2 regions of the Umezakia ovalisporum Ak1311 genome follow, and region 2 is predicted to be linked to the other one. Evidence: predicted binding sites of a transcription regulator. Region 2 holds the regulator's gene; the other holds the start of a gene.
What was found. The regulator NtcA, encoded in region 2, controls nitrogen genes in cyanobacteria. The targets are predictions, from matches to a motif close to TNTGTANNNNNNNNTACANA.
Positions count from the first base shown of each region.

Region 1: NWP25_RS10325 (DUF3155 domain-containing protein) is a predicted target of NtcA. The motif match lies at 8,274-8,293, and genes of this name have one in related genera.

Region 1 covers NZ_JANQDJ010000054.1:4,652-16,043, reverse strand. Annotated here, with positions in the region: gene NWP25_RS10355 (hypothetical protein) at 1-41, opposite strand, end outside; gene NWP25_RS10350 (SH3 domain-containing protein) at 195-653, shown strand; gene NWP25_RS10345 (SMC family ATPase) at 925-3,948, opposite strand; gene NWP25_RS10340 (conjugal transfer protein TrbI) at 4,228-4,917, shown strand; gene NWP25_RS10335 (S-layer homology domain-containing protein) at 5,474-6,715, shown strand; gene NWP25_RS10330 (GAF domain-containing sensor histidine kinase) at 6,716-8,056, opposite strand; gene NWP25_RS10325 (DUF3155 domain-containing protein) at 8,322-8,639, shown strand; gene NWP25_RS10320 (cofactor assembly of complex C subunit B) at 9,034-9,567, opposite strand; gene NWP25_RS10315 (PadR family transcriptional regulator) at 9,622-9,969, opposite strand; gene NWP25_RS10310 (hypothetical protein) at 10,100-10,240, shown strand; gene NWP25_RS10305 (DUF3611 family protein) at 10,526-11,104, shown strand; gene serS (serine--tRNA ligase) at 11,271-11,392, shown strand, end outside.
Region 2 covers NZ_JANQDJ010000024.1:9,091-20,482, reverse strand. Annotated here, with positions in the region: gene NWP25_RS03530 (pentapeptide repeat-containing protein) at 1-997, shown strand, start outside; gene map (type I methionyl aminopeptidase) at 1,082-1,843, opposite strand; gene NWP25_RS03520 (Gfo/Idh/MocA family protein) at 1,849-2,886, opposite strand; gene NWP25_RS03515 (ferredoxin) at 3,239-3,538, shown strand; gene NWP25_RS03510 (DUF3153 domain-containing protein) at 4,030-4,932, shown strand; gene pdxH (pyridoxamine 5'-phosphate oxidase) at 5,031-5,675, opposite strand; gene NWP25_RS03500 (DUF3146 family protein) at 5,763-6,026, shown strand; gene NWP25_RS03495 (pre-16S rRNA-processing nuclease YqgF) at 6,030-6,473, opposite strand; gene NWP25_RS03490 (DUF3084 domain-containing protein) at 6,541-7,947, opposite strand; gene ntcA (global nitrogen regulator NtcA) at 8,118-8,789, opposite strand; gene fabI (enoyl-ACP reductase FabI) at 9,165-9,941, shown strand; gene hisB (imidazoleglycerol-phosphate dehydratase HisB) at 9,991-10,617, shown strand; gene NWP25_RS03470 (SLBB domain-containing protein) at 11,392-11,392, shown strand, end outside.

The DNA of each region.
Region 1 (11,392 bases), on a different contig from region 2:
GCGATCGCATCTTTCTGCATCTTGTGTATCAAAGCCTTCATGAATAATTAGCAATAGTAAGACGGCACTCACTTTTTTATCATCAAGTTACCGTAATTTTACGCTAGCTAGTCCAGTACATTCTTTATCGCAGTGGTCAATATTTAATTATGAATTACTATTGACTATTGACCATTGACGATGAGGTTTTAACTGTGCTATCTAGTTTACTAAAATTTATCTTAGGAGTTTTGTTAGCCATCGCTATTTTAATCGGTAGTGGTGCTGTAATTGCACTTTATTTCGTTAATCGAACTGCCATACCCCCAACTAAACCTCTTTTTGCCAATGATGGTTCTGTTTTGCAGGATAAAGCTCCTCAAGGGACTGAGGTCAAAGCTACACCAACACCAACACCAACACCTACTCCTACTCCTACTCCTACTCCTAAGGAAACATTACCACCAGGGGCTTACCAAGGGCGTGTTATTTGGCCTGAAGGTTTGAGTGTAAGATCTGAACCAAACTCAACTGCTGAACGTATTGGTGGGGTTGCTGCTAATGAGGAAGTAATTGTCTTGAAAGAAAGTGAGGATAAAAAATGGCAAAAGATTCGCATACAAGGTGAAAAAGAAGGTTGGGTAAAAATAGGTAACACCGAACGAGTAGAATAATTCGTAATTCGTAATTCGTAAAATCAAATCCGGGTAATTGGTTATTTCCCTAATAGACATCTCCGACAAAGAATTGACTCCCTTCCCGTTAAAAAATTACTTATGTTTTTCTCTGTTTCCTCTGTGTCTCTGTGGTTGGTTATGAAAAATTTAAGTAATTTAACAGTGGAAAGGGAGTACAAACTTCCATAGAAAGTCTCTACAATAGATATTGTTTCTTCTCAAGTCAACCTGCCTCGTCCGTAAAACCGAAGCTCAACTGAACTGTATGTTAAATGGACAAACGTAACTGCGAACCTTGCTGAGTTTTATTTACCTCTATGCGGGCTTGAAAAGCTTCTTTGAGATGGGGCATATGGGTAACAGCAAGAATACAAGCAAAGTCGGAAGCTATGGCATTAATAGAGGCAATCAAGCGATCGCATCCTTCGGCATCCTGTGTACCAAAGCCTTCATCTATAATCAGTAATTGTAATGCCGCGCCCGCCCTTTGTGCCAATAACTTCGCCAGAGCTAAACGAATGGCAAAGTTAATTCTAAATGCTTCCCCACCCGAATAAGTCTCATAAGCTCGCGTCCCCCTGGAGTCGGCTATTAAAATATCTAGAGTGTCAATCAACTTAGCATTTTTCTTAGCTCTACCGCTGCGCCCAGACTTTTGAGTGATAAATTGCACATGCAATTGATTAGCACTCAGCCGTGATAAAAGTTGATTTGTCTCGGCTTCTAGTTGAGGCAACACGTTTTCGATCATGAGTGCTTGGATGCCATTTTTACCAAATGCCTGGGACAATTCGTGATAAACTCGTTGTTCGTGGCGACAAGATTGTAATTCCTGCTGCTGTTGCTGATACTGAGTTTGCAGTGTTTCTAATTGCAGCATCATTTGTTCTAAACGGCCTAAACTAGCTATTTTTTCATCAAGTTGCTGTCGGCGTGTTTGAATTTGCTGCTCTAAAGTGCTGATTTGCTCAATGGGGTTAGCTGATTGTGCTAACTCTTGAGTTATACTTTCAATTTGACTAACAAGTTTTTGCAACTCATGCCATCTCTCGGTTCTAGAATCCTTTAAATCCTGCCATCGTTTTTGCAAATGGGGATACTGCTGCTGGGCTGATAATAGTTGTTGATAAGGTAATTGCCAAGATTGGGCTTGGCGTACTGCTAGGCGCAGGCTGTTATGTTGCTCTGAACTGTAACCAATTTCGGCAATGTGACCCTTAAGTTGAGTAATTTGTCTCGCGCAATCAGATTCTGTTTGTTCGTGCTGAATTCTGACTTGTAATTGGGCAATAATCCCTTGCAACTCTGGTTTGCGGGCAGCTATTTGGGCTTGGCGCTTGGCTGCATCTTTAATTTGCCCTTGTTTAATTTCTGCCCACCGCCAACGCTCTACTTCACTCCGAGCCAAAGCGTGGTCTTGGTCATTGTAATTCAGTTGTTGTAAATATTCTTCTACTTGTTGCAGTTCGGCTTGTTTGTCAGGAGCATAATCGCCGAGTTGTAGCGATCGCTCTAGATATTGCTTTTCAGCAGCCAATTGTTGTAATTGTTGATTAGCATCACTGATAGATTGCAGTTGTGCAGCTAATTGACCTCTTTGCTCTCTGAGGTGATCGTAAGGGGATAATTTATGAAAGATTTCCCGATATTCTTGCCTCAGTAGCTGAATTTCTCGGTCTGACACTGCCATTTGTTCCCTAAATACCCACAATTGCCCTTCTGTATCCTGATACTCATCTTTGGTTTTGTCTACTACTCGATTCCAGTGGTGCTCATCTAAAGGACGCTCACACAAAGGACAAATTGCATCCGGGGTGCGGAGCATTTGCAATTTTTGCTCGAGTTCGCCCAACAATCTTTCATATTCCCGTTGTTGAGCTTGGAGACGTTCCATAAAATGCCGTCTTTCCTGTCCTTTTTCCTGTACTCTTTGCAGATAAACTTTGTCTTTCTCCATTTGTGCAATCTGCATTTCTAAATCTCTCGCCGCTTGTTGCAGTTGCGGTTGACGTTGTGAACAGTGTTGTAGTTGGATTTCCGTAGCTTGTAACTGTTCTAGACGTGCTACTAAACCAGCATGAACTCTATCCAGTTGACTTTGCAGGTTTTGCCTTTGTTGTAATAAAGGAGAAACTTGCATTTGCAGCTCATCTAAATAACTCACGCGGCGACGGGCGGCTGCGAGTTCTACCAAAGCAGCTTCCACTTCATTGGATTTATCGAGAGTGTGCTGAAGTTCTGACTCTTGTTGTTCTAATGCTGCTAATTGTCCTTGAACTTGTTGTAGTTCCCTTTCTAGCTGATGAACTTGGTTTGTTAGTTGTTGCTGTTTTTGTTGCAACAGTACCGTTGAGCGGGTGTGTTCTTGAAATTTAGTCGCAAAACCTTCTTCCTGAGCTTGCAAATCTTGATACTGGGTATAGCCATTTTTAATTTCAGTTTCCTGATTTAATCTAGCTTGTAAGTTTGACATATCAATTTGCACAGCTGACTGTTCTTGTTGCAGGCGATCGCTGTCTTGAGTTAAATTTTGATGTTGTTGCCTGACAAAATTCAGTTGTTGTTGCCAATTTTGGCGTTGGTGCTGCACAACTTGCAAACTTTGCAATTGGATATTCTCAAAAGCTTGGACTTGTTGCAAGTGATTGAGTTCAGTTTCTAATTCTGCTTTTTGGGCTTGTGTAGCTTCCCATTGTTGTAGTTGAATTTTGCTCGAGTCCAGACAACGTTCTAACTCCTCAGCCCTAGCTTTAAAATGACGCGATAAATCTTTTGCTCGTTCTTCTAATTGGTCATATTGATTGAGTTTTAATAACTCAGCTAAAATTTCCTTGCGTTCAGTGGGTCGCTTGATCATAAATTCATCTGCACGACCTTGACGCAAGTATGCAGAATTAATGAAAGTATCATAATCAAGTTTAATGTGTTCTAAAATCAAATCCTGTGTGGCTCTCATTCCTTTGCCCGTCAGTGGGCGAAACCCAGAAGCGGTTTCGATTTGAAATTCTAAGACACAACTAGCACCGCGAACTCTGGTGCGAATTACCCGATATTTTTGCTGATTACATTGAAAAGTATAATCAACCCGAACTTCTTTCGCACCTGAATGAATCACGTCATCTTCAACACCGGCACGGCTTTCACCCCAAATTGCCCATGTGATTGCTTCTAAAAGAGAAGACTTACCCGCACCATTAGAACCGCAAATACAAGCCGTGTGCAAACCGCGAAAATCTAAAGTTGCATCACGGTAACTAAGAAAGTTTTTGAGGATAAGTTGTACTGGAATCATTGAGGCTACAGCGCCACATCTAAATGTTTTACTAACTAGGAGTACATATGCACTATTTGATAGTTTACCTATGTAAATATAGGTATTTTAGTCTGAACTCAGTAATTTCACTAATCTTAACAATATTATGACTCAGTTTTTCATGTGAAGCAAATTATTTTGCTAATTTTTCCAGAAAAATTTCAATATCTATCAAAAGAATCACCTGGAAAAACTACGAGAAACAATCTGTGTCAATCATCGTCATGTCATACATCACACAGAAAGCGCAACCATACTATGACTACCCTTCACCAATGGAAAACTAGAACTGTCGCAGTTATGGCCATGGCAATTACTACCACTGCTACTATTCCCATTGTTGCCTTTGCCCCTGCTTATGCCCAGTATAATATTGGTCAGCGCAGAAGAGTGACAATTCCTGCTAATGCTAACGTAAGTTTTCCTGTCACATATGACAAAGAGAAAATTATTGTGAGTCGTGGCGAAACATTGGACCTGACATTGAAAATATCCAACGACATCACCGATAATCAGAGAAATGTCTTAATTCCCAGAAACACTGAAGTTGTAGGACGGCTAGAACCAGTATATTTCAACAACAGAAACAGAAATAGTGAGAATGTAAGAGGTGTGCGGTTCGTAGCACAGAAACTTGTCTTCCCCTCTGGTGTCGGTCAGTCAATTAATGCCTCATCTCAGACAATTACCAGAACTGAAAACATTAGCAAAAATGATAGTAGCAAAATATTAACAGATGCCGCCATTGGTGCTGGTGCTTCTACTGCAATTTCATTAATTACAGGTAACCGTAAAGTTGAAATATTAGAACCTCTGGGTGGTGCGGCTGTTGGTGCTTTAGCTAGTATAGTGCTGCGGAAAAAAGAAGCTGAAGTGTTCGTCTTAAGACCAGAACAAGATTTGAAATTAGGACTTAACTCTAATTTAGATTTAGTCATAGACCGCTAGTAAGCTGCACTATATTGGCTCCGTGATTTTAATGTTCTCTCATCAGGGATGGCCACTCTCACTAGACCAGGCCATCCCTTCACTTTTGGCACTGCTGAAACCAAGTTCGAGTCGGACAATACTTGTACTACTAGATTTTGTTATTGCAACTATTTTTATTAATCTAGCGTCTTACTAGATATACAAGTTCTTTCAGATGGCTGTTATTAGTAATGAATAATAGAGTTCTTAACTTACCATTCAACTCAAGTTGAAACCTACTTGAGTTGACAATCTCATTTAAATTTGTAAAGTACTCATCTTAATGCAATTCCTTAGTAACAAAGCCTGCTGAATCAGGCTAATGAGGTACATCTACGCTAGAACCATCTAACTATGAAAAAGAAATGGCATGAATATTGATTTTTCAGATTAGAAATACAGTATTTACAAAATTTACAGATAAATAAATATAGTAAATTTGGTGCTTAAAAACCAAAAATAAGGAACTTATCAACAAGCAAATGGTCTGAATAAATAACAGAAAGAAAAGTTAATTTTACTGGAGCAAAAAGTAATGTTTAATTTAAATCGTTGGCAATCTGGAACTGCTGCACTTATGGCTTTAAGCGTCACAGTAGGGGCTATAGCACCCTTGATGACAGTAGCACCATCTTTGGCTCAAATTAGATTTTCTGATGTTTCATCTAACTATTGGGCAGCACAGTTCATTCAACAATTGTCACAGCGAGGTATAGTTGCTGGTTTTCCTGATGGTAGCTTCCGCCCTGAAGAACCGGTAACCCGCGCTCAATTTGCAGCCATGATTAACAATGCTTTCTCAAAAGCACCCCAACGGCAAGCAATAAATTTTGCGGATGTACCGAGTAATTTTTGGGCATCTAATGCTATTCGCCAGGCTTATACCATCGGTTTCTTATCAGGATATCCGGGTAATCGCTTTGAGCCTAACCAGAATATTCCCCGCCAGCAAGTTTTGGTGGCTTTAGCCAACGGTTTAAATTATTCTCCCAGGGCTAATACCCAAACAACTTTGCAATACTTCAGTGATAGCTTTAACATTGCTGACTGGGCGCGTAGTCCCATCGCCGCCGCCACTGAACAGCAAATTGTGGTGAACTATCCTAATGTTAAGTTTTTAAATCCCACTGCAACAGCCACAAGGGCACAGGTAGCAGCTTTTATATATCAAGCGTTAGTTAGTTCTAATCAAGCCTCGGCAGTTAGTTCACCTTATGTCGTAGCGCTTCAACCCAATACACCCACACCTGTATCTGTAACCATTCCCCAGGGAACTGCTATTCCGGTCAAGTATGATCAGGCAGAAAAAATTCTGGTTACAAAAGATGAAATAGCACCTTTGACTTTGACAGTAGACCAAAATATAGTTACTCAACAAGGTACTGTGGTTATTCCGGCTGGTAGTCAAGTTGTTGGTAAACTCCAACCTGCTCAAGGTGGTTCTCAATTTATTGCTGAAAAGCTAGTTTTAACCACAGGTCAAGAGTATAAAATTAACGCCACTTCACAAGTAATTACTAAAACTGAAACCATAAAAAAAGGTACGAGCACCAATACAATTATCAAAAATACTGTCTTAGGTGCTGGTGCTGCGGCTGCAGTATCTGCGGTGACAGGCGATCGCGCCATCGCCACGGAAGAAGTCTTAGGTGGTGCGGCTATCGGTAGTTTGATTGGTCTATTCTTTGGTAGAAACAGCGTTGACTTAATCGCCATTGCACCAGATACAGATTTACAAATGACAATCAATCAAAACTTACTGGTTTCACTGCGATAGTTATTGGTCATTGGTCATCGGCAACCAAATTATAAACGTGGTTCCTGGGGCATGGGGTGCAGTTATGGCTGAGTTAATTGCAGGGCTGAAAATTTCAATTTCCCCTTGCATTTGTTCAACTAATTGTTTGGCGATGGCTAACCCCAAACCCGTACCAGGAATTTCAGTTTGGGCTTGCACTCCGCGATAATGGCGTTCTCCTAAATGAGCTAAATCTTCTGCTGGAATTCCCGGACCAGTATTACTAATGGCAATTCCTTGATAATTAGCTTTTTCTTGCCCTGCCTGAATGGCAATTGTACCGCCTTCAGGAGTGTATTTTAAGGCATTATCAATTATGTTGCTGAATACCTCTTGTAATGCTTTGATATTGACTCTTACCCGTGGTGAATTTCTGTGAATTTCTGTTTTTATTTGTAGATGTCGCTCCTGTGCTATTGCTTTAGCTGAAACTAATAATGGTGTTAATAAATCAACTACAAAACAATCAGTTTTTTTCTCTCCCATTCCCGGCAATAATAGTGCTGGTTTCGGTTCTTTTTCTACAGTTGCTTCTACAAATACTTCATTTTCATGTAATGACAACGGCCCTAAATCTGTTTCTGCCCAATCAATTACTTTGTCAAACTGTCGCAGTAATTCTTCCAGGCGATGGCTTTCCCGAACAATATTTGCACCTACTTCTCGGTTAGGGTCGCCTTGTCGCAGCCGTTTTAACAGTAGTTTGCCAAGAGTACGTAATGCTGTTAGGGGGTTACGAAACTGGTGCAGCAAGTTATCGAGTAAATCTCGCTGTTGTTCTTGGAGAATTTTGTGTTGATGTACCTGATGCTGTAACCAAGCTCTGCGTTGATCTAAAATACAAGCGATGGCTAATGTTTGAGCTATTTTTTGAATTTCGCTTTGCTCTTGCTCATTCCATGCCCTATCTTCTCTCCCTGTAACTAATAGTCCCATCATTACACCTTCATGGATGAGAGGGAGGACAATTTGGTCTGCACTAAACTCTGATTCCTCTTTTAAATCTGGTTCTTGACCATTTGCTTTCTTTGTGTCCTGTGATGAAATCCGTGATCCCATCCCAGCTTGCAATAATTTACTTTGTTGGTCAGGTACTACCAAAACATCACCAACTCTGACCTCAGCAACTTCTTTCCCTGGTTGTAAGAGTGCTGTTTCCGGGTAAATCACCACAGGAATTAGTTTCGTCTCACCAGCGGGAGCATCTACCAATTCTTGTGTTAAGTAAACCACACTTAAAGATGCTCCTAGGCCTTCGGTTAGCAGTGCTATTTGTTCTCGGCATAGAGCCACAAAATCTGAACTGGCAGAAATTAACATTTTTTAGCTTTTGCTAAGGATCACAGCATTTCAAGGAATTTAGAGCGAAGTTGCTTTATTTTTTTCCCTCTTAGAATAAAGCTTAACTAAATATTTTCAGTCATGGTTTGCACCAAGGGATTATATGCTTTACCAATTTCATATTATTATTCTTTCTGTATCAAAAGTTTAAAAACTATTGATATTTTGAACTAGAACTTATATAATTGCGACGTATTTTGTAGCTATAACTACAATCTACAGCTTGAAAGAGGAGGAAAATAGGTTGGCAAGAAGACGTAAGCGCAAAAGTCGTCGTCGCCAAGAAGGACGACGCATTTTAGAGCACGTGCCTCAATATAGCATCGAAAGTGGCGAAGAAAAACCTGTGACAGCAGCGAGAAAATTTATTCAAGCTGAAGGTATTGCACCACCTGCATTGCTACTTGTAAAACGAAATGAACACACCACAGACCGTTATTTCTGGGCAGAGAAGGGGCTGTTTGGTGCTCAATACGTAGAAGAAAACCATTTTCTGTTTCCTAGCCTGCGGACATTAGAATCTCCGGGAGGTATGGAATCAGTGGCCATGGCTAGCCGCTAATAATAAATGGTTATCTTAAATTGTGGAATGTTGCTTCTGACAATCATTTAACTGGTAAAGTTGCTCAGTTTATGCAAAGTTTTTGTTTTTTTTAAGTTTGTGACTGATTTGCCAGTATATTCAGTCCAGTTAACCAGTCAATTGGACTTAATAGGAAAGTCAACTTCTTATCCAAACACATTGGTTTGTATGGGTTAATTTCTGGTTAAATGATGCAGAGGAGAGTCAGATAGAAAAAATGCAAGAGCAAAATACATCCCCAAGTGAGAGTTGAGTTGCCCTCTCCTCCTATGGATTGCCCAAGAGGCTCTGTAAGCAAGTATAATATTTTCCCTACGATGCAATGTCGTAGGGAAAACTTATGTAACTGCAAACGTTTTCTCCTCTCTGGGGTCTAGTCAACAGATTTTAACTCTAAAGCTCTCTGTAACTCCATTAGTTCATCTCGATGGGCAACGATAGTAATTTTACTGGGAGAGCCGAATTCACCTTGGCTGGCTTCTTCCATCTGTAACGAGACTTTCTCAAGTCTTCCAGCTTTTTTCCAATAAAACAAACCACTTAAAGGGGATAGTAACACCAATGGGAGAAACAATTTACCGAAGTTAGGAAAAAGCAGGGATAAAACCAATGACAGACAAATCATACCCGCAGATGTTAGCAGTGTTAAAAACACGGCTAGGAATCGGCTGGGTTGAACAAAACCTTCAAAAACCACTTGATTTTTTTCTGGGTCGATTGCGGCTACTTGGTAAGAACGCGAGCGAAAGTATTCCTTAAGTTTCGGCATTAAAGTAGCTTCATCTTGTTGAGATACAAGTTGTGCTTTTGTTGTGCGGTCTTTAGTTGAAGCCCGAATGAAGAAAAACAGCCCAACCGATAACAACAAGGTGAGCAGCAACGTAGATGGCAAAATTGCGCTATCCATAACTAATTTATTATTGTTTTCATAGGAGAAGACTCATGGAGGATTAATGATTCATTAGTTTCTCTTCCCCTTTATGTAATCTTGCCAAAGATATGCCAAATTTTGTGATCGTTCTTGCCATTCTGGAGAAACTTCGTACATCCGCCTGGGTCTTCCTCGTCCTTCGAGTTTCTTCCAATAACCTGTAATAGCCCTTTCGTCTTCGAGAAATTTAATCGCACTGTAAAGTACCGTATCTGAAAGGCGATAGGCTGGGTATTCGGTTTCTAGTCGCTGTATCAACTCAGTTCCGTAGGATTCACCTTGTAATAAAACATACAAAATGTAACAAACTGCTACTTCCTGACAGAGATAAGTTGGCGGAGGATTCTCAAAGAATTGATATATATCCTCAAGTTTCATGGTTTAGTGAATGGCTAAAAAATGCCTGATAATAGTGGTATTTACAATCTCGATAGTCAGTATATAATGCTACTACAAAAGCGGCGATATATGACCACCTTGACAGGGTTTTCAAAGTGTAAACATTGCAATGACTACCCAAGCAGCTACAGTCACAGGACAAATGTCTAGGTTTGAGGAGCGCAAAATACTACGCCCTTACCCAAGTTATAGGTGTTGTGGAGAGGAGCAATTAAAGCGATTACCTGGTCACTTGCGTGGTGTCAAGTAATGCCAAACTGGTCAGAACCGCCTCAGCATAAAATGCTATCGAAGAAATTTTACAAGCAAAATGCAGTTTTGTCTGTAAAAGTTAATAAACACTTTGTTTTACGGTGATTATCCCAGTACAGAACATCAGAAATTAAGCCATGGAAAATGTCAGGATAAAAACCTATATGCTTGCAGGCACAATCAAATAGTATTCAACACTGACTATTTGGACTTGAGATACTCATATCCCATTTGGTAATTGTGATATTAAATTTAACAAGTCCTTAGCACACCAGTGATCAGTATGTCACAAAACTCCGATACTCCATCGTCTTCTTCTACTCTTCGGGCAATTGCCCAAACATTTCGCCTAACAGGTTGGATTAGTTTCTGGATTCAGTTGGTTTTAGGTGTTGTTTCTGCCATTATTGTGCTGCTGTTCGCGGTGTTTAGTCAGCAGCGAACTGGGGTAAGCAATAATCCAGGGACTGGGTTTGGCGTATTTTTAGCAATTTGTGGAATTCTGATTTTAGGAGGCGGTATTTATTTGGCTTACCGTTACACCAGAATTGGTAACCAACTGCAATCCTCAAATCCGAGTAACCGTCCCCGCAAAAGTGAAACCTTGCAAGTGTTACGCCTGGGACTGTGGATTAATTTATTAGGAATGCTGGTGACATTATTAGGGGCACAAGCGATTGTGGGGACATTGGTAGCAAGGGCTATATCACCCCAAGCTGCAACTACTCAATTATTTGACCCCACGCGCATTATTAGCGGTTTAGATATGCTTGTAGTGCAGGCAAATATCAACACCGTCTCAGCACACTTTGCAGGGCTAGCAGTGTCTATTTGGCTGCTGAATCGAATCACCAGAACTTAATAATTGGTTTTCAGTAAAATCATGATCAATGTGCAGTGGGATTTTGTAGCTTTGGCAAGACTGACAAGGCAGGGTTTTTGTATTGGCAAGACCCTTAATCAGCCAAAATCAGTATATGCTGGAGTTTTGGTAAGAAGACCATAGGCAAAAAACAACAGAAAAATCAGTGCTGGATATTAAGCAAATAAGGGAAAATCCCCAATTAATCCAAGAACGCTTGAACAGTCGTAGTGGTAAATACGACATCGAACCCATATTACAGTTAGACAAGCAACAACGGGAACTAGA
Region 2 (11,392 bases):
ATTATTACCTTGGTGGCAATATGTGCTGAAAAAGTGGATTGCCTGGGAAAATGCAACGATATTTGTAGCTTTTGTGGGGTTATTAGTAGGAATTATAGGCATATTTAAATTTACTGGGTTAGGCTACCGCTTGGTGATTTGGGGTAGACAAATTAGCTGGGAAGTTTCTGGAACCTTAGCAGAATGGGTTGGTGCTTTGGGGCAAATTCTCATTGCTATTGTTGCTGTCTACATAGCATGGCGACAATATGTGATTTCCAAAGACTTGACCATTCAACAAAACCTGCTAACGGTACAGCAAAATATCATTACTCAGCAGCAAACAATAGATTCCTACTTTCAAGGTATTTCAGACTTAGTATTGGATGAAGAAGGATTATTGGAAGATTGGCCCCAAGAACGAGCGATCGCAGAAGGAAGAACAGCAGCCATCTTTAGCAGTGTGGATGCTGGTGGTAAAGCGAAGATTCTGCGTTTTCTTTCTCGTTCCAAATTGCTGACCCCCCTCAAACGAGATCGTCGCTTAGGTAGAGCGATTCTTGACGGTATGGGTGGTTACGAGGAAGACCGGCTACAAGGTTTACGAGTCATTGAGTTAGGGGTGATGTTAGCCGGAGCAGATGTTTCTCATAATGATTTACGTTGGACTGATTTGAGTGAAGCCAATCTTGTTCGTGCCAACCTTAGCAACTGTGATTTAGTTAAGGCGAACCTTTCCCGCACTATCTTATACAACGCTAATCTCAGTGGTGCTGACTTGAACGGAACTCGTTTCTTCTATGGTTCAGTAGCAATAGCATCACCCCGCAGTCGCAACGAGCCACCAAATTATGAAACTGGCGAATACACTGGGGCTGTTGTAGAAAACGCCGACTTCAGTGATGTGCAGCGCCTATCTGACACAGCTCGTCACTACTGTTGTGCTTGGGGTGGGGAAAAAACCAGAGCCACTATTCCTGGTGGTTGCGAAGGTATTGGCAATCAGTTAGGCAGGTAGATACTTCCCAGAGACTCAATTTTAGATTTTGAGTTTTAGAAAAAAAACCATTGACCTTTTCATTTAAAAAACCGAATTGAAAATTTAAATTGCGGTGAGAATTTCTACCCCTGTTTCCGTAACAGCCAAAGTATGTTCACATTGAGCCGAAAGTTGGCCATCACGAGTTACCGCAGTCCAGCCATCACCCAGAACCTCCACCTCCCAACTACCAACATTAATCATCGGCTCGATAGTGAAAACCATTCCCGGTCTGAGACGTTTACCCTTGCCCCGGGTACCATAATGGGGAACATCTGGGGCAGTGTGGAAAACATTACTAATGCCGTGTCCTACAAAATCTCGTACCACAGAAAAGCCTTGGGCTTCGGCATACTCTTGAATAGCAGCACCAATATCCCCAATTTTTGCTCCAGGCTTAACTTCAGCAATACCCAGACGGCGACATTCTTCCGTTACCTCCACTAACCTTTGTGCCAAGGGTGAAGGAGTACCAACAAAGAAAGTTTTAGATGTATCCCCATGGTAGCCGTCAACAATCAATGTGACATCGATATTGATAATGTCGCCGTCCTTGAGAATCTGCTTGTGGTTGGGAATACCGTGACAGACTACTTCATTAACACTGGTACAAATTGACTTAGGATAACCCCTGTAACCCAGAGGAGCGCTTTTAGCTCCGTGAGCTTGAGTCCACAGTTCAGCTTCATCATTTAGTTGCAGAGTTGTAACTCCTGGCTTCACCATTGGTTCTAGGTGTTTTAAAAGTTGAGCCGCCAAGCGTCCTGCTTGACGCATTTTCTCTAGTTCTCGTGTAGATAAAATGACAATTGGTTCGGTTTTCATAAAGTTTAGGCGGCAGAATCTGTGATAAGTATAGTTAAACCGGTGTGTGCAGCTCTTTGGAGAGCATCAGCAACCTTGAGAGCATATAAACTTTCCTCCGGGGTGACGTACAAAGGAGTGCCATGAAAAATATGGTCTAACACCATACTTGTATCTTTAGCAAATAAACCCCGACGACTACCAACCTCTATAGATGTTGTTTTCCCGGACTGGATCAAAACTCCTGTATCGCCATCAAAAATTAAACCTCCCTTTTGTCCGTGAACTTCAAATTTGCGTTCTGGTTGCCAAAGGGTTTCGCCTTTACCATAAATTACCTGTGCTAAGAGTCCATTTTCAAAGCATAGTTGACTGATGCACAGACAAGTTTGATAGTAATTTTGTTCTGTTTCCCAATATCGCTGGTGACAGTTAACCGAAAAGACTTTACCAAATAAATTGGTGAGGCGATGTAGACGGGACAGTGCAGCAATCAAAGGAAAACCAAACAGTTGATGATTATAAGTCCACTTTCGAGGTGCGGGATGCTGAGGATTGATGGTGCTGTAGCGAACATAGAAAATATGGCCAACTTCAGCTAAGTTTTGCTTTAAGGCTTGATGTAAGCCACCCAAAAGTTCGATGTGTTCAACGTGTAATAGTTTGTTTTTGCTCTTCGCCAAGGCAATTAATTCTTCAGCTTCTGTTACATCTATAGACAAGGGATATTCCACAACTACGTGTTTACCCTGTGAAAGTGCTGCCCGAGCGATGGCACCATGATGGCGATTAATTGTGGAAATCACCACCAAATCGATATCCTCGCGTTCTACTAATTTTTCCCAAGAAGTTAACGCTTCTGTTTGATATTTTGTGGCAAAGCTTGCCGTGGTTTCTGACTGATCACTGGTGATTGCACAAGGCGCAGTGCCGGAAGCAATGGCTACTAGAGTTGTGCGTTGATCCCTCACTAATGCCTCAGCCCGTAGTTTTGCCGCATATCCAGTACCAATTAAGCCTACATGCACTTTTGCTGTTTCCCAAGCTGCTCTTGAATCATACATGATCATAGCAAGTTCTGTTTTTGACGTTTCACGCCTTGATGGGTCTCTATCTGCTAAATTCATCCTCATTACCGGGAAAAATACTAATATCACAGGGTGGGGGGTCAACTCCCCCGTTGTGGACTGTCTCGTGACTCAGTACTCAGGGTATTGAATACATAAAGTAAACTTATAATTATTTAGGAACTTAACTTCATTACTAATCGGCGTCAAATTCGAGTTTAAATCTGTAATTTTTCTCGTAGTATCAGAATTGAAGTAATTTGAGATTCGGGGCTGACGTCATAAGCCTAACCCTATATATTGCTTCAGGATAACTTATACTGCCGTTTGAACAAGAGAGGATTACTTAATGGCTACTTACAAAGTCACCTTAATTAACGAAGGACTAGGCTTAGATACAAGCATCGAATGTCCAGACGATACCTTTATTCTTGATGCTGCTGAAGAAGCTGGTATTGATTTGCCCTACTCTTGTAAAGCTGGTGCTTGCTCAACCTGTGCTGGTAAAATCATTAGCGGTAGTGTTGACCAATCTGACCAGTCATTCTTAGACGATGAGCAGATCGAAGGTGGATATGTGCTCACTTGTGCCGCTTATCCAACTTCTGACTGTGTGATTGAAACTCACAAAGAAGAAGAACTATACTAAAAATCTACCTGTTCCCGCAAGGAAGCTCACACTGAAGTTCCATCAGGTTAGTATTAAGATAAATTGCGGGAAAAACCAAGAAGCCCTCCTGGCAATATCGAGAATAAAAGAGATATGACGGGAGGGCAATGGTATTTATTACCCTTTAGGTAGCTTCTGCTCTGACATCGGGAACTGCTTTATATTAAGGTTAGGCCAAGTAGTGTATCAAACCAACTATGTACCGTGGTGATTTCACAGTGCCTCCACAGTTAATTGAGTATGTGTAATTTGTAGTTTTAGATAAATTCGGCTATTTTTGTCGTGAGAGGACTCACAGTGGGGGAAACAAAGACTTCAGTCCTGCTCATAGGCATCACTGGTCTTAAGTGAAGATGGTTTATTTCACCATTACAATTAATTAGGATACACTCCCACTTTCTGCATCTGGCATTGAATACCTTAGTTAGTATATCACAAATATAGTGGGGGGTGAAATGGGGGATATGTTAATGTACTATTCTATTTTTAGAAAGATTCTCATAAAATTCACCAGACTATTGAGTTTTATGTTGATCAACATGACTCTATTCCTGAAGGTGATGAGTCGAAGTCTGATGAATCGGATACTTTCTATCAAAAATCCTATTTTGTGGCTGGTACTGTTAACGTCACTGCTACTAACTGGTTGTGTCGAATACGATGCAGGTGTCAACTTCAATAACTCAAATAGTGGCGAAATAGTACAGCATATTAAATTAGCAGAAAGACTTACCAGCTTTAGTGCAGAACCTGTATATGAATGGTTGCACAGCATAGAACGTCGTGCCCGGAAACTGGAAGGTAAAACACAACGGATTTCACCAGGAGAAATTATTGTAAAAATTCCCTTCAGTAATGCTGAGGAGTTGCAAAAGAAATTCAACGATTTTTTTAACTCTCCTACCAATGAAAAAGCCGAGATTGTAGAGAAAGCATCTGAATCAAAACCACCGAAAATTGAATCTAATTTACTAATAGATCAGAAAAATTTGGTGCTGTTGGTGAAAAATCGATTAGTTTATGATTTAGATTTACGATGGCTTTCCTTACTTTCTAGCAGAGGTAATGTCCTATCTGATACTGAATCAGTTCTCGACATAAAATTTAGTTTAAGGACCCCTTGGGGCGCTAGAGATATTCAGGAAAACGAAACTGGTATCAAACCCCAAAAGAAAGGGAAGGAATTAGTATGGCAGCTCAAACCCGGAGAATTCAATCACATAGAAGTATTTTTCTGGTTACCTAATCCCCTGGGTATTGGTGGTTTGTTAATTATTCTGTTCACCTGGGGAGGAATGTACCTCAGATATAGTTTTATGCCTGATCCTAGAGTTCAGTTTGCACCTGGTGCCAAAATAACAGCTACAAATTAAGCCAGGGTGCTGGGTGGAAAAATTCGAGATTTAAAATGATAGTGAAATTTAAAATTACAAATCTCGAATCCAAAATTAATGACCCCAGTCCCCAGTTATCAAGGTGACAACCGCTCAATTTTCCAATTGTTATGATTACAGCGAGTATACAGCAAGCGATCATGCAAACGACTGGGGCGACCTTGCCAAAACTCAATTCCCGTGGGTATCACTCGGTAACCTCCCCAATGAGGTGGTCGGGGAACCGCCTGGTTTTCATATTTTTGCTGAAATTCCTGCAATTGTTGTTCTAAAACTTCTCTAGTGGCAATTACCTGACTTTGATTAGAAGCCCACGCACCCAAACGACTATTTGGCGGACGCATCTCAAAATAGCTATCAGATTGTTCTGGGGAAATTTTTTCTACTGTGCCCACAATTCTGACTTGGCGTTCCAATTCTGGCCACCAAAAAACTAAAGCTGCTTGGGGGTTTGCTGCTAGTTCTTGTCCTTTATGACTTTTGTAGTTGGTGAAGAAAACAAAGCCCTGTTCATCAAAATCTTTGAGTAGTACCATTCTTGCCGAAGGCTGACCATCTGGTTTAGCAGTGGCCAGAGTCATGGCATTAGGCTCAGGAAGTTCGGCTGCTAGGGCTTGCTCAAACCATCTTTGAAATTGAATTAAAGGATTGGGGTTGATGTCGGTTTCACTCAAACCTTCCAAGGTGTAATCTTTGCGTAGGTCAGCTACGGTCTTGTCCATGTCAGTTTGTATATTTAAGCTAAGTTTGCTAAATAAAAGAAGTAGCCTATTGATTGGATTTTTATCCCACAAGTCACACAAAGCATTGTGAGTGCCAAACGTCTTCCAGAAACTACTGCTCATGTCAGAATTATCCGTCAATCGTGGCAACTCGGCTTTCTTGAGGGTGAAGTAAGTGCGGGTGGCTTCGAGTGGCATTTCCAATGGCATTTTCGTCGAGGAGAACTTTCTGTTAACCCTTCCCAAGGTCGCGCCCTGATTAAAGAACCCCTTGGTCGTTTTTTGGAACAGCAGGATTATCAGCTAGAGCCTGGAGGAGATTATGCTTTTACCATTAGGGCGGAACTTTAGTCGTCAGTTATCATTGGTAGCGAGGCGATTTAAGTATCTTTCAATCAAGAGGAGAGCAACTATATCATCTATGGGTCTTGGTGGCTGTCTCATGCCTTGTGGCAAGAGTTTTGTTAAACCTTTGGGTGGATACATTTGCCAGTAGCGATCGCGTGCTTCTAAGGTGCTGTAGCGCTCATCTACTAAAATGATATTCAGTTGTTCTACTAATTCCTCGCACAGTTGTTTTTTCCATTGTTTAGCTGTGGTTTGGTTACCCATTACCAGTAAGGAAACGGGAAACTGTTGACGTAGGGTTTTAATGGTGGCGATGGCCTTTTGTGCAGTCACCACTTGGTGATAATACAATTGCCTATCTAGTCCCATGACTGCTAGACCACATTTGTCTTTGCCGGGGTCAAAGCCTAAGATGACTGGTTGTGCTGGTGAAAATTCACTAAAAGTCATAATAAATACTCATTTATATTTAAGGGTTGATTCCTGGTTACACTTTCCTTTATTTAATTATTTTTTATTAGGTGCTAAAAACAACTACGCCGTTTAAAATTGCCAAAAGTTTTATTCTTAAAGGACCTGCTGTATAGGTGTCTTCCATAGCGATGGCCTTTATTTCTAATGGATGATCATACTGTCTTAGTTGTAAGAAAAAGCGTAAATGAGCACCCTCTCTTAATACGCCCTCGACAATTCCGGCATTACGGGCTCGAAATTCCGAAGCAGAAATCAGCAGATCAAGTCTTTGGGATAGCTGATAGGAGGACATAATTTTGGGATCGGCAGTGGTTGTAGCCAATATCTCCCCTTGTGAAAAAACCAGTTGATTTCGAGATGCATCCGCAAAAAATTCTATCTGGTTTTCTCCCCTGACGTAATTGCCAGCAGAGAAGATTCGCACAACGTACTCTCGACCATCTTGAATTTGCTGGCTGAGTTGTTTAACTCTTTCTTCGGTAACCCTGAGAAGCTCTTTATTTGTGGGTTTCTCCCCGGGTTCAGTTAATTGGATGTTGGCATTGCGGTTAGCTGCTTGCAAAAGTCGGATTACGGCTTGACGGGCTGTGGTGGCTTGATTAACGCGAACGACATTAGCAGCTAGAACTTGATTGCGAACGAGTGCGAGTTTACCTAAACGCAGGTCACGATAAGACTGATAATATTTTTCCAGTCTTGCCACTTCTTGTTCTAAATAATTTTGTTGTTTTTCTAGTTCTTTGAGGCGGGACTCTCTTTTGGTAATGACTTGCCCTCGCAAAGCAATTTGCTGATTGCGCTTTTTAATCAGTCCATCGAGTTGAGCAATTTTGCGATCGCGTTGGTCAATAGCTGTTTTAGCTTCCTCAATAGCTATTTTAGCTTCTGCATAAAGTCGTTTGCGTTCTGCCTTCAATTCTTCAATAGCCGCCTGGAATGTTTTGATTTGATCGTAAACTCTTTGGAGTTCAGTTATAGCTTTTTGATACTGATTTACTACTTCACCTAGCTGGTTTTGAGTACTTTGAAGTTGACTTTGTGTTGCTTTTTGTTTAGCGTTAGCTGCTTGTAAAGTTTTATTGATTATCTCTAAGTCTCGTTGTGCGTTGATTTGTGCAATTCTAGCTTTGTTTAACTTTTTCTCTACTTGACTTTTTTGAGTTTCTGCAACTTTTAGCTGTTCCCGCTTGTTTCTTAGGTCTTTTTGAATATCTTCCAGTTCAAATACGCCTTGGCGTAACTTTTCATCAGCAGCAAATAATATCCCCAAAGTTGATGCCGAAATTAATCCACCAGTAAATATAGTTACTAGTACAGCAGTTTTTTTAGGACGAAGGTTAAACAGTGAGAGGCGTGCTTTACCAACTCGTGTGCCAATGCGGTCACCCACAGTGGCAATTACGCCCCCCAAAATTAAAATCGCTGCTATCAGGATGTACCCGGTGGTCATCTTTAGCTACCGCAATGTTTCCAGACACAGCCTACTACTTTCAATCATTGTCTTGTGAAAGATGGAAAACAGGCAATAGCTCAAACCACTCAGGATGTTATACTTACCTCCATCTGTGGGTGTAATTTTTAAGAACACAACGCTTGCCACTCCACCTTCCCTAATTGATTTTAAGTGAACTGCTTGCTTAAGGATACAGGTTTATGTACGGTAATCTTCTTTTTGTGGATTGAAATCATTTTTTTCTCACGTAAATCCCCTAGTAACCTAGTTACGGTTACCCGAGTTGAACCAATGGCTTCAGCGATGGCCTGGTGAGATAGCTTTAGATCAATAGTAATCCCGTCTGGACAAGGAACACCAAAATCACGACAAAGAATTAACAAGAAACTCACTAATCTCGAACCCATATCGCGATGAGCCAAGGTTTCAATCATCATCTCTGTCTGTAAAATACGCGAAGATAGCCCCCGCAGCATTAACATTGATAGTTCTGGGTTTTCCTTAAATGCTTGCTCCACCTGTTCAATTGGGGCTGAGAGCAACTCTACAGGGGTAAATGCGACTGCATGGTAAAATCTATCTGATTTATTTCCCGTCAGTAATGATAACACACCAAAAACACTATTTTCCCGCAGCAGTGCTACCGTTATTTCCTCTCCTGCCTCGTATACCCTGGAAAGTTTCACAGCACCCTTCAAAAGAAAATAAACTCGTTCAGCAGGATCGCCGGGAAAAAATATTGTTTTATTGCGTTCAAATGTTTCTACAACTGGAGGAAATGCTCCGGTCGCCATCTGACGAAATACATTTGCTAGGGCTTTATCTTGTGTCACGATCATCTCCCTTCCCCTACCCAACGCCGGAAAAACAAAAACTGATTACCTAAGAATACACCTGAAAAATCAATAAAGCACCGTCAACCTTTCTGTACATTCCTATACTCAAAGCCATAACTTCATATTTATTTGTTCATAATGATACATAATTTTTGATGTTTTTAGCTAGTAGTTGTTATGAGTACTTGCACAGTTGTGGTCATCAGGTTTTTTGGTGAAAAATTCACAAGATCTTGAGAATGCCTTTGGGATTATGTGGGGAAAATTTGCAGAAAAGAGTCTAGGTAATCATCATTTTCAGAAATGATGTGCAGAAGCAAGACAAACTTGCCTCAGATTCTAGTATGCTCCTAATGATTGATTACATTCACAGTTTCTATGCTTAATCTGACTGGAAAAAATGCCCTGGTGACAGGCATTGCTAATAACCGCTCCATTGCCTGGGGAATTGCTCAACAACTGCACAAAGCAGGAGCTAACCTAGGTATTACCTACTTGCCAGATGACCGAGGTAAGATGGAGAAAAAGGTCGCGGAATTGGTAGAACCTCTGAACCCCAGCTTATTTGTTCCCTGTAATGTCCAAGATGACGCACAGGTGGAGTCTACATTTGAAGTAGTGAGGGATAAGTGGGGAAGATTGGACATCCTTATCCACTGTTTAGCTTTTGCTAACAAAGACGATTTGAGTGGTAATTTTAGCCAAACCTCACGTTCTGGTTTCAAAACTGCTTTAGAAATCAGCACCTACTCCCTAGTGCAGTTAAGCGGTGCAGCTAAACCTCTGATGACAGAAGGGGGTAGCATCATCACCCTGACATACTTGGGAGGCGTGAGGGCGGTTCCTAACTATAACGTTATGGGGGTAGCTAAAGCCGGATTAGAAGCTAGTGTGCGCTATTTAGCGGCTGAACTGGGTCCGCAAAACATTCGAGTAAATGCTATTTCCGCCGGGCCGATACGGACATTGGCTTCTTCGGCAGTGGGTGGAATTTTAGATATGATTCACCATGTAGAAGAGGTAGCTCCTCTGCGACGCACTGTGACGCAACAAGAAGTAGGCAATACCGCAGCTTTCTTGTCTAGCGATTTAGCTAGTGGTATTACAGGGCAAGTTTTGTATGTAGATGCAGGATATGAAATCATGGGAATGTAATAATTAATCATTAGTCATTTCCCCAGTCCCCATACCCTATTCCCCAGTTATGCCAACAAGCGATCGCCAAATTCCTCTGAGTCACAATGCTCGCACTGCTTCTGTTCATCGCACTACAGGCGAAACAGATGTAAAAGTTAATATCAATTTGGATGGTACAGGCATGTGCACGGCAGCAACAGGAATTCCGTTTTTGGATCATATGTTGCATCAAATTGCTTCCCACGGGCTAATTGACTTAAATATCCAAGCCCAGGGAGACTGGGAAATTGATGATCACCACACTAATGAAGATGTGGGCATTACTTTGGGGCAAGCTTTCAGTCAAGCCCTCGGTAATAGGAAAGGTATCGTTCGTTTTGGCCATTTTCTCGCACCGTTGGATGAAGCCTTAGTGCAAGTGGCGTTGGACTTTTCTGGTAGACCTCATCTCAGCTATGGTTTGGCAATTCCTACCCAGCAAGTGGGAACTTATGACACCCAGTTAGTACGGGAATTTTTTGTGGCGTTGGTTAACCATAGCCAAATGACATTACACATTCGTCAACTGGATGGCATTAACTCCCATCATATTATTGAAGCTACATTTAAAGCTTTTGCGAGGGCAACCCGAATGGCGGTGGAAATTGACTCCCGTCGTGCTGGTACAATTCCCAGTTCTAAGGGCATACTATAGAATAGTGAAACAAAAAACACTGAGTTTGTAGTGGTATTTGTGAGATGAAGTTTGGTGTACACATCTCTGATTATCAACTGAATAGTATTGACGATTCGTCAGTAGTCCTCACTGCTGATTTGCGAAAATTCTACGCCACGGTTTTTTGGTTAAATCAAAAACTTATATCTCTCAAAAGCTGTTTCCTTCAACTTTGTAAAGGGGAAACTTTCGGTTATGGGGTCTAAATGGGGCTGGCAAAACTAGGCTTTTAAAACTGTTCTTGGGAATCATGTGCCTTAATTGTGAAAGGGGAAAAATAATTTATATACATTTCTCTCCTATTATCTAAAATGTTATCAATCTGTTAATTAAAATTATTAGTACAGGAATTTGTCGAAAAACACGAGATATTATAATAGCAAAAGTTTATCTTCATATTGTTACAATATTTCTAAATAAAGCACTTTTGTTATATTATCTGAGTTACCTTACTGGGTACTATGGAAAGAAATTTATTCACCTTATTTTTACGACTCACACAATCCTATGTTCCTGACTGTCAATCAATTATAATACCGGTGAACTTATCGAGACTTAAAGTACTGATTTCTTTTTAAGTTAACTTAACTAAAACTTAAAACATAAACATAATAGGCATCCGGACAATTAGACTTTGTTATGAAAATAAGAATGTCCAAGCAATTGAATCTAGGAACTTGAAGAATAAAGTATAGTCAAGATTAAAATATTCAGAAAAATATGCAGATCACATTTTCAGAATCTCAGGTGAATA